One region of the Pseudomonas sp. FP597 genome, then DNA from elsewhere that is predicted to be linked to it. Evidence: riboswitches for the same ligand, from Rfam matches in the RefSeq annotation. Region 1 holds a riboswitch; the other holds the start of a gene.

What was found. A riboswitch is a leader RNA that binds a small molecule or an ion and turns the genes downstream of it on or off. The one in region 1 is predicted to bind cobalamin.
Positions count from the first base shown of each region.
Region 2: another riboswitch for cobalamin. It lies ahead of PSH66_RS20030 (ABC transporter substrate-binding protein); the one in region 1 lies ahead of PSH66_RS13925 (CbtB-domain containing protein).

Region 1 covers NZ_CP117432.1:2,983,187-2,988,676, reverse strand. Annotated here, with positions in the region: gene cobN (cobaltochelatase subunit CobN) at 1-666, opposite strand, end outside; gene cobW (cobalamin biosynthesis protein CobW) at 670-1,731, opposite strand; cobalamin riboswitch at 1,824-2,023, opposite strand; cobalamin riboswitch at 2,066-2,271, shown strand; gene PSH66_RS13925 (CbtB-domain containing protein) at 2,367-2,555, shown strand; gene PSH66_RS13920 (CbtA family protein) at 2,567-3,271, shown strand; gene PSH66_RS13915 (cobalamin biosynthesis protein) at 3,268-3,660, shown strand; gene cobM (precorrin-4 C(11)-methyltransferase) at 3,729-4,475, shown strand; gene nfuA (Fe-S biogenesis protein NfuA) at 4,842-5,426, opposite strand; gene PSH66_RS13900 (acyltransferase) at 5,486-5,490, opposite strand, start outside.
Region 2 covers NZ_CP117432.1:4,402,752-4,408,241, forward strand. Annotated here, with positions in the region: gene PSH66_RS20020 (M4 family metallopeptidase) at 1-591, opposite strand, end outside; gene PSH66_RS20025 (DNA/RNA non-specific endonuclease) at 724-1,650, shown strand; cobalamin riboswitch at 1,688-1,882, shown strand; gene PSH66_RS20030 (ABC transporter substrate-binding protein) at 1,996-3,006, shown strand; gene PSH66_RS20035 (iron ABC transporter permease) at 3,003-4,007, shown strand; gene PSH66_RS20040 (ABC transporter ATP-binding protein) at 4,004-4,768, shown strand; gene PSH66_RS20045 (alpha/beta hydrolase fold domain-containing protein) at 5,067-5,490, opposite strand, start outside.

The sequences.
Region 1 (5,490 bases):
GAACTCGTCGATAAAACCGGTATTGGCCGCCTGCAGATGCGAACGGTAGAACAGCACCGCCGCTACGGGCCAGTCCGGGTTCCACGCCAACTGCCAGTCTTCAAGACGGGCATTGGCGGTGTGCGGGTGATAGATCGCGGTCCGCGCCAGGGTTTGCGGCTCGGCCCAAGGGTAATCACGGCCCAGGTAACCGCTGGCCAGGCAGCGATAGAAATCCAGCGCATTGCCCAAGCCGCCCTGGCGCAGGAAGTGCCACAGGCGGTCGCGTTGTTCGGCGTTTACCGTGCTCAGGCCACTGAGTTCCGGGTCCGGGCGATCATCGCCCGGCACGAGGATCAGCGTGACGCCGCGTTCGGCCAGCTCCACCAGGCGCTCGATGCCATAGCGCCAATAACCGATACCGCCATGCAGCGAAAGCAGGATGACCTTGGCATGGCGTAGCACTTCGTCGACGTACAGGTCGACCGACGCGTGGTTCTGCACCTGCATCGGGTTGGCCAGGCGCAGGCTGGGGTAATCGTCGGGTAGCTGTTGCGCCGCTTCGGCCAGCAGCGCCAGGCTCGAATCGCCGCTGCACAGGATCACCAGTTCGGCAGGGGTCTGGCCAAGGTCGGCGATATTGTCGTCCGCGACGAAACCACCGGGCTGAGTCCTGAGCAGGTGCATGGGTTAAACGCTGAGCGCTGCGCGCAACTGCGCTTCAAGGCCGGCGGCATCCAGGTCCTGGCCGATCAGCACCAGGCGCGTGATGCGCGCCTCGTCAGCGCCCCAGGCACGGTCGAAGTGCTTGTCGAAACGCGTGCCCACGCCCTGGACCAGCAGACGCATCGGCTTGTTCGGGATCGCGGCGAAGCCTTTGACGCGCAGGATGCCGTGCTGCACCACCAGTTGGGTCAGCGCGTCGAGCAGCAAGGCTTCGTCGGCCTGCGGCAGGTCGATGGAGATCGAGTCAAAAGCGTCATGGTCGTGATCGTCTTCACCGTCGTGATGATGATCGTGATGGCTGTGGCGACCGTCGATGTGCTCTTCGGAGCCGGCACCCAGGCCGATCAGCACGTCCAGCGGAACGCGGCCACTGCTGGCTTCGATGACTTTCACCGCCGGCGGCAGCTCTTGGGCGACTTCCAGGCGCACGCGGGCCAGGTCTTCGCGGCTGATCAGGTCGGATTTATTGAGGATCACCAGGTCGGCGCTGGCCAACTGGTCGGCGAACAGCTCGTGCAAGGGCGACTCGTGATCCAGATTCGGGTCGAGCTTGCGCTGGGCGTCGACCTGGTCGGGGAACGCGGCGAAGGTACCGGCGGCCACGGCGGGGCTGTCGACCACGGTGATCACCGCGTCAACCGTGCAGGCGCTGCGGATTTCCGGCCACTGGAAGGCTTGCACCAACGGTTTTGGCAGCGCCAGGCCCGAGGTTTCGATGAGGATATGGTCGAGGTCGCCGCGACGGGCCACCAGCTCACGCATCACCGGGAAGAATTCTTCCTGCACGGTGCAGCACAGGCAGCCGTTGGCCAGTTCGTAGACACGACCGTTGGCTTCTTCCTCGGTGCAACCGATAGAGCACTGCTTGAGGATTTCACCGTCGATGCCCAGCTCGCCGAACTCGTTGACGATCACGGCGATGCGACGGCCCTGGGCATTGTCGAGCATATGGCGCAGCAAGGTGGTTTTGCCCGACCCGAGGAAGCCGGTAACGATGGTGACGGGAAGTTTGGCCAGTGTTTTCATCGGATGCCCTTGAGGGCGGGCATACGGGACGATAAGCCCTGCGACGGCGCGCAGCAGCGGATTTCGTCACCGGATCACCCCGCCCGGTTGAAGTGGAAAATCGGTTGCGAGGCAGGTCTCCTGGCTAGGGGCATGCGGGCCATCAGGCCGGCGCCGGCTGCGCCTTCCCGCCTGATGGGCAGTGGCATGGCAGTCGGTAAACCCTTCACAGTTGCGGGGGCAGCCACGGATTGAACCGTGTTCCCTTCTTAGCTTCGGCCTGGGCCGAAGAACCTCGCAGGATGCAAGGCTACAGGTGCTCGGTCAATTTGACTACCGTCGCTCTGCATGCTTTCCTACAGGCCTTGTTTCGGGTGCCCTTCACAGGGTGAAACGGGAAACCGGTGCGTCATCGACAGATGGCCAGTCCGGTGCTGCCCCCGCAACGGTAAGCGAGCGAAGCGTCAGATCCACTGTGTCGGTATGGCATGGGAAGGCGATGCTTTATAGACCCAGAGTCCCTCGCGAGCCCGGAGACCGGCCCGAAAAATCAGATAACAAACCCGCGGTGGGCGGGCGCTGTTCAAAACCCTGCGTGCCCGGCTCGCGGGGTTTTCATGCGCTCGTTTCACCCTGACACCTGAAAGGGACGCGCCATGTCGATCATCAGCAGCACCTCAGCTACCGCCAGCAGTACCACTACCCTCAGCCAACGTCTGACCGCCGCCATCGGCGCGTCGATCCTCGGCGCGTGCCTGGTGTATTTCGCCGGCTTCTCGCACATCGAGGCGGTGCACAACGCCGCCCACGATACCCGCCACAGCGCCGCGTTCCCGTGCCACTGAGGCCTGCCGAGATGATCAAGCGTATTGCGCAAACCGCAGGATTCACTGGCCTTTTGGCCGCCCTGCTGCTGACCCTGCTGCAAAGTTTCTGGGTCGCCCCGCTGATTCTGCAGGCGGAAACCTTTGAGCACGCCCCGGCAACCGCCGAAGTAGCCCACGAACACGGCGCCGGCGCCGCTGCCCACAGCCACGACGCCGAAGCCTGGTCGCCGGAAGACGGCTGGCAGCGCGTGCTGTCCACCACCGGCGGCAATCTGGTGGTCGCCGTCGGTTTTGCGCTGATGCTGGCAGGCTTGTACACCCTGCGCGCACCCACCCGCACCGCCCAGGGCCTGCTCTGGGGCCTGGCCGGTTATGCGACCTTTGTGCTGGCGCCCACCCTCGGCCTGCCGCCGGAATTGCCGGGCACTGCCGCCGCCGAGCTGGCGCTGCGCCAGACCTGGTGGATCGGCACCGCCGCGTCTACCGCTGTCGGAATTGCACTGATCGTGTTCGGCCGCCATTGGCTGCTCAAAGTGCTGGGCGCGGCCATCCTGGCAGTGCCGCACGTGATCGGCGCGCCCCAACCGCAAGTGCACTCGATGCTGGCGCCAGAAGCGCTGGAGGCTCAATTCAAGATCGCTTCGCAGTTGACCAACATGGCGTTCTGGCTGGCACTGGGCCTGATCAGCGCCTGGCTGTTCCGGCGCAACCGCGATGATCACTACTCGGCATGACCTGCGTCGTCGGCCTGGGCTGCCAGCGCGGTTGTGAGGTTTACACCCTGCTGGCGCTGTTTGATGCCGCCCTCGCCGAGGGCGGCATCGATCGCCAGCGCATCACCGCACTGGCCAGCCTCGATCGCAAACAGGATGAGCCCGGTTTGCTCGACCTGGCGCGGTTGCTCAAGCTGCCCTTGCAGTGTTTCAGTGCCACGCAGTTGGCTGTTTATGAAGACCGTCTCAGCCACAAATCGGCGGTCGCATTTGCCCATACGGGCTGCTACGGCATCGCCGAAAGTGCCGCGCTGGCGCTTGCCGAACAGCTCACCAATGCCCCGGCCCGCCTGTTGATCACCCGCAAAAAAAACGCCCAGGCCACCTTTGCATTGGCCTGCGGCGACTAAACGCTCGATAATCGCCCTTCCCGATCATGAACAACCTTCATGCTCGCCGCTTGTCACAGGATTTGCGTATGACCGTCTACTTCATCGGCGCCGGCCCCGGCGACCCGGAATTGATCACCGTCAAAGGCCAGCGCCTGATTCGCCAGTGCCCGGTGATCATTTATGCCGGCTCGTTGGTGCCTGCGGCGGTGCTGGTAGGCCATCAGGCGCAGCAAGTGGTCAACAGCGCCGAATTGCACCTGGAACAGATCATCGACCTGATCAAGGCTGCCCACGCCAAAGGCCTGGACGTGGCCCGCGTACATTCCGGCGATCCCAGCCTGTATGGAGCGATTGGCGAGCAGATCCGGTATTTGCGCGAAGCGGGCATCCCGTTCCAGATCATCCCCGGCGTCACGGCGGTAGCCGCCTGCGCCGCCTTGCTGGAGACCGAACTGACCCTGCCGGATATCGCTCAGAGCGTGATCCTCACGCGCTACGCCGATAAAACCAGCATGCCGGCAGGCGAGGATTTCGACAGCCTGGCGCGTCACGGCACGACCATGGCGATTCACCTGGGGGTCAATCATCTGGAAAGGATCGTCGCCGATCTGCTGCCGCACTATGGCGCGGACTGCCCGATTGCAGTGGTGCACCGAGCGACGTGGCCGGATCAGGATTGGGTGGTGGGAACACTCAGTGATATTGCCGAGAAGGTGGCGGCCAAGGGGTTCAGGCGTACGGCGCTGATCGTGGTGGGACGGGTGCTGGCAAACGACGGTTTCAGTGAATCGTCGCTGTATCGGGCCGGGCATGCGCACCTCTATCGGCCTTGATATCTCACCTTACAAATTAACAGCAACACACTGATTTAACTGAACAAACACAAAAAAATGCGGGAGGGGCTTGCCCGCAATGGCCATAGGTATCTACACAATTTTAAAAGCTCAAAATCCTCCCTGTGGTGAGCGGGACAAGCCCGCTCACCACAACAGCCCATTCGCCCTAGTTTTTTTCGCTCACCGGAAGTTGTGTAGATACCTATGCCCTGATGGCGGTGCATCAGCCTACTCATAAGCCGACTGCAAGCCCCCTCCCACACTTAATCTTCTTTGTTAGAGATACTTCGCAATACCCTGAATTTAAAGCATAAAAAACGGCGCTCACGGGGCACCGTTTTTTATATGCAGTGAACACCTTACTCAGTAGTAGGCGTTTTCTTTCTGCGTGTGGTCGGTCACGTCACGTACGCCCTTGAGCTCCGGAATACGCTCCAGCAGGGTGCGCTCGATGCCTTCGCGCAGGGTCACGTCCGCCTGGCCGCAGCCCTGGCAGCCGCCGCCGAACTTGAGCACGGCGATACCGTCCTCGACTACGTCGATCAGGCTCACCTGGCCGCCATGGCTGGCCAGACCCGGGTTGATCTCGGTTTGCAGGTAGTAGTTGATGCGCTCGTTGACCGGGCTGTCGGCGTTGACATTCGGCACCTTGGCGTTCGGCGCCTTGATGGTCAACTGGCCGCCCATACGATCGGTGGCGTAGTCGACCACGGCATCGTCAAGGAAGGCTTCGCTGAAGGCATCGATATAGGCGGTGAAGCTTTTCAGCCCCAGCGCGGTGTCTTCAGGTTTTTCTTCGCCGGGCTTGCAGTAGGCAATGCAAGTCTCGGCATATTGGGTGCCGGGCTGGGTGATAAAGACGCGGATACCGATGCCTGGCGTGTTCTGCTTGGACAGCAGGTCAGCCAGGTAATCGTGGGCGGCGTCGGTAATGGTTATGGCAGTCATGGAAACTCCTCACAGGCTTGCCGGCAGTTTACGCCAAATTATTACCGAGGTACAAAGTCCTAGT
Region 2 (5,490 bases), 1.4 Mb from region 1:
CAGCGACTCGTTCAACGCGCCGGACTGGTTGAAATACATCAGCTTGGCCTCATCCTCGGTCACGCCATGGGCCAACTCATGACCAATCACGTCGAGGGCCACGGTGAAGCGGTTGAACAACTGCCCGTCGCCATCGCCAAACACCATCTGGGTCGAGTTCCAGAAGGCATTGTTGTAGTCCTTGCCAAAATGCACGGTGGCGTCCAGCGCCATGCCGGCATCGTCGATGGAGTTGCGGTCGAATACCTCGTCGAAAAAGTCGAAGGTCGCGCCCAGGCCGTCATAGGCTTCGTCGACCGCCGCATCACCACTGGCGGGCTGCCCCTCGCCGCGGATCAGTTTGCCGGGCAGGGTGTCGGTGCCGTCGGCGCTGTAGATTGAGCGGCGTTTGCCCGCTCCCATGGCCACGGCCATGTGGGCCGGGCCTCGGGCAGGCACGGCGAGCATGCGCAACGAGCGGAATGTGCTGTCCTTGGCCCGTGTGCGTAACGCAATTTCACGCTGGGCTTTATCACCGTGACGGGCGATCTGATCGAGCATGTACGGAGGAATCAGGCAAAAAATCGGATTGCGGTGGTGGCGAACACACATAAGCTGGCTCCATTCTGGCGTGTGGTGAACTCCGGATAACCGTTTCAGGATAGTCCGGCTGTCAGTGCCTGGCCTAAATTGTCATGAACCTATGTTGCAGTATGTTTATCTCAGGCCCGCAAGGAGCAGCCCATGCCCGCACGTAAAGTCAATGTCGACCTGTCCCACCGCCCCAGGCTCGCCGATCTGCGCCCGTTGATCGCGCCCTTTCCCACACTCCTGGAGGCCAGGGCCCCGACGCCGCGCACCACGCCGGCCAAGGACCTGCACAACCGCAGCGGTTACGCTGAAGACTTCCTCGGCAGTTTCGTGGTGCCATGGCCTACGGTCAACGAAACGTTGGCGGCTGACGTGCAACCACGGCTGGACTACACGCACTTTTCCATCACGATGTCACGCTCCCGACGACTGGCCCACTATGTGGGGGTCAACATCGACGGCGCACGGCATGTGGACATCGTGCGCAGCAACGACAGCTGGGCCTACGACGGCCGCCTGCCGCTCGACGCCCAAGTGGGCGAGGACCTCTACGCCGGCAACGGCCTGGACCGCGGCCATCTGGTACGGCGCCAGGACCCCAACTGGGGCGACGAGGCAACCACCGCCAACCTCGACACCTTCCATTTCACCAACTGCTCACCGCAGATGAGCGGCTTCAACCAGAAGACCTGGCTCGAACTCGAAGACTATCTCCTCGACAACACCCAGCGCTGGAAAGCCCGTGCCACGGTGTTCACCGGCCCGGTCTTCGCCGACGACGACCGCCTGTACCGTGGCGTCAAAATCCCCAAGGCATTCTGGAAAGTCGTCGCGTACCTGAGCGACGATGGCAAGCCTTCAGCCAGCGCCTACATGATCGACCAAAGCCGTGAACTGGGTCAGCTCGACCTGGTCTTCGGGCAGCTCAGAACCTACCAGCGCAGCGTGATCCAGATCGAAGGCTTGACCGGCATTCGCTTTGGCAACCTGGCCGATTACGACGGGTTCAGCAATGAAGAGCGCGCTACCGGGACGCGCATCGAAGCGCTGATCCGGGGGCCTGAAGATATTCGCGTGTGACCGGGCTCACTTCGACCTCCCGCTCCCGCGCCGAATCAACTACCATACCGCCGCCGGTTCCCCCACGGGACTAATAGGGAATTCGAAGCGCCGCCCGCGGCGCCAATCGAAACTGCCCCCGCAACTGTAGGTGCCGAGCCTGCTCCTCAACGCCACTGGACACCGTCCGGGAAGGCTGGAGCGAGGCGACGACGCATCAGTCAGGAGACCTGCCGGCCCAGCAACATCACTACCGGCGGGGTGTCCGGGAAGGACATCCTCGCCTGCCCGAGCGGCAGCGTTCGAGGGCGTATTTCCGAGCCGTACCTCCCCTGCTTCACGTACGGTTCACACGGAGATCGCCCCATGCTGCCACACGTTACCGCCCTGCTCACCGGGCTGGGCTTCTGTGCCCTGGCCCACGCGGCCCCCGCTCATTACCCGCTGACCGTCGAAAACTGCGGCAGCAGCGTCACCTTCCAGCAAGCCCCGACACGCAGCGTGACCATCGGCCAGGCCGCCACCGAAATGCTTTACGCCCTGGGCGTGGGCAACACCGTGGTCGGCACCTCGCTGTGGTTCAACAGCGTGCTGCCGCAGTTCAAGGCGCAAAACGACGGCATCGAACGCCTGGCTAACAACGAGCCAAGCTTTGAAGCGGTGATCGCCAAGCGCCCGCAACTGGTGGCCGCCGAGCTGGAATGGGTGGTCGGCCCGCAAGGCGTGGTCGGCACTCGCGAGCAATTCCATGAACTGAAGATTCCCACCTACGTGCTGCCCTCCGACTGCGAAGGCAAGGACAACCTGGTGGGCGCCGACGGCACGCGGCTGGAGCAGTTCCACATTGAGACAATCTACAAAAGCATCCACCAATTGGCGCAGATTTTCGACGTCCAGGATCGCGGCGAACAACTGAACGATGCACTCAAGGCGCGCCTGGCCAAGTCCGTCGCCACCGCGCAAGGCAAGGGCTTGAAACAGGCCAGCGCACTGGTGTGGTTCTCCAGCGCGGAGATGGCCAGCGACCCGTACGTGGCCGGCCACAAGGGCGTTCCCGAATTCATGCTCGACACCCTTGGTTTGCACAACGTGGTGCAATCGGATGAAGAGTGGCCCGCCGTCGGCTGGGAAACCCTCGCCAAGGCCAACCCGACCTTCCTGGTGATCGCCCGCATGGACCGCCGCCGCTACCCCGCCGACGACCATGAAAAGAAACTCGCCTTCCTGCGCAGCGACCCGGTCACGCGCAACATGGACGCGGTAAAAAACAACCGCATCATCATCCTCGACGCCCTGGCGCTGCAGGCCAGCCTGCGCACCTTTGATGGCCTTGAACAATTGGCCGGGGCCATCGACGGCTACGACCTGTCCAAATGATCCGTACCTTACTTGCCCTCGCGCTGCTGCTGGCCGCCGTCCTTGCCGGCGTGGCCATCGGCGAAACCGCCATCGAACCGCAGGTGGTGTTGCAGGTGCTGGCCAACAAACTGTGGAACGCCGGCTACGTGCTGGACCCCATCGACGAAGGCGTGGTGTGGAATTACCGCCTGACCCGCGCCCTGGTCGCCGCCGCCTGCGGTGCCGGGCTGGCCACCTGCGGGGTGATTTTGCAGTCATTGCTGCGCAACCCGTTGGCCGATCCGTACCTGCTGGGCATCAGCGCGGGCGCCTCGACCGGCGCGGTGCTGGTGGCGTTGATGGGCGTGGGCGGCGGCTTGATTTCGCTGTCGGCCGGCGCGTTTGTCGGGGCCATGGCGGCGTTTGCGCTGGTGATTCTGCTGACACGGGCCAGCGGTTCCCTGAGCGGCACCGGGCAGATCATCCTCGCGGGCATTGCCGGCTCGCAGCTGTTCAATGCGCTCACCGCGTTCCTGATCACCAAATCCGCCAGCTCGGAACAGGCGCGCGGCATCCTGTTCTGGCTGCTCGGCAACCTCAGCGGCGTGCGCTGGCCGTCGGTGTGGCTGGCGGTGCCGGTGGCGGTCGCGGGATTGGCCGTGTGCCTGTGGCACCGTCGCGCGCTGGATGCGTTCACCTTCGGCAGCGACTCGGCGGCGTCCCTCGGCATCCCGGTGCGCCGCGTGCAGTGTGTGCTGGTGGGCTGCGCCGCGCTGGTCACGGCGGTGATGGTGTCGATTGTCGGCTCCATCGGCTTTGTCGGCCTGGTGATCCCCCACGCCATGCGCCTGTTGCTCGGCACCGGGCACTCGCGCCTGCTGCCGGCCAGTGCGTTGGGCGGCGCGTTGTTCTTGATCGCCGCTGATGTGCTGTCGCGCACCTTGATCAAGGGCCAGGTGATTCCCGTCGGTGTAGTCACGGCCTTGGTCGGCGCGCCGGTGTTTGCATTGATCCTGATTGGCCGGAGAAATGCGCGATGACCGTGCTCAGTTGCACGGGCCTGGGCTTCAAGGTGCGTGACGCCGAGTTACTGCGCGATATCCACCTGCAGGTTCAACAGGGAGAAACCTTGGGGATTGTCGGGCCGAACGGCTCGGGCAAATCCACCCTGCTCAAATTGCTCGCCGGTTTGCGTGTGCCCGCCAGCGGCGAGGTGCGACTCGGCAGCCAACGCCTGGGCGACCTCACGCGCCGCACCATCGCGCAACAGTTGGCGGTGGTGGAGCAACAGGCCGACACCGACGACGCCATCCGCGTGTTCGACGCCGTGGCGCTGGGCCGCACACCGTGGCTGTCGGCGTTGAGCCCGTGGTCTGGCGAAGACGATACCATCGTGCGCCAGGCCCTGCACGACGTGGATGCCACCCACCTGAGCCAACGCGCCTGGCGCAGCCTCTCCGGCGGCGAACGCCAACGCGTGCACATCGCCCGCGCATTGGCGCAACGGCCGCAGATTCTGTTGTTGGATGAGCCGACCAACCATCTGGATATCCAGCATCAACTGGCGATTCTGAAAGGCGTGCAAGCGCTGCCGGTGACCACTTTGATTGCGCTGCACGACCTCAACCAGGCACTGACCTGCGATCGCCTCGCCGTGCTGGATCGCGGGCGGTTGGTGGCGCTGGGCAAACCGATGGACGTGCTCACACCGCAGCGGTTGCAGGAGACGTTCGGGGTGCGGGGGCATTATCTGACGGACCCGTTTGATGGGGCGCGGATATTGCGGTTGCGCTCCAACTGAGCGATCACGACGTCGAGAACACCAAAGATCAACGATGGGCGTTGGCTTGTCTGCGGTAGACATCGGTATCACACAATTTTTAAAAGCTGAAAATCTTCTCTGTGGTGAGCGGGCTTGTCCCGCGCTGGGCTGCGAAGCAGCCCTAAAACCTGCGCCTCGGTTAATCCTGACACACTGCGGCGATCTTATTGGGGCCGCTGCGCGGCCCAGCGCGGGACAAGCCCGCTCACCACAGGGAGAATTTTCAACGTTTAAAAATTGTGCAGGTACCTAGACCCAGGCCCCGACAGCATCACCTCTATAGGCCTGACGCACCGATACACGTCGTGATCCACCTTCGGCTATACCCCAACACCCCATCCGCCATCGCCACCGGAAAATGAATGAACCCGTGCGCCGACTCCGGCAGCAGATGGGCCTCGGCCTGCGGCCATCGCTCGGCGATCAGCAGCGTGTCGTCCTTGAGCGGGTCCAACTCGCCCACGAACATCAACGCTGGCGGCATACCTTCAAAGTCGCCATACAACGGCGACAACGGCGCTTGCGTGCGCTGTTCATCACTTAATCCCGGCGTGAGCATGCGCAACGCCTCGACCATCCCCGGCCCGTCCAGCAATAACGTTTGCGGCCCGGCCTGGCGCACGCTCGGTGTACCGGTCAGATCGTAAACGCCGTAATACAACACCGCACCGCTTACCCGTTTGAGCAACTCAGGCCATTGC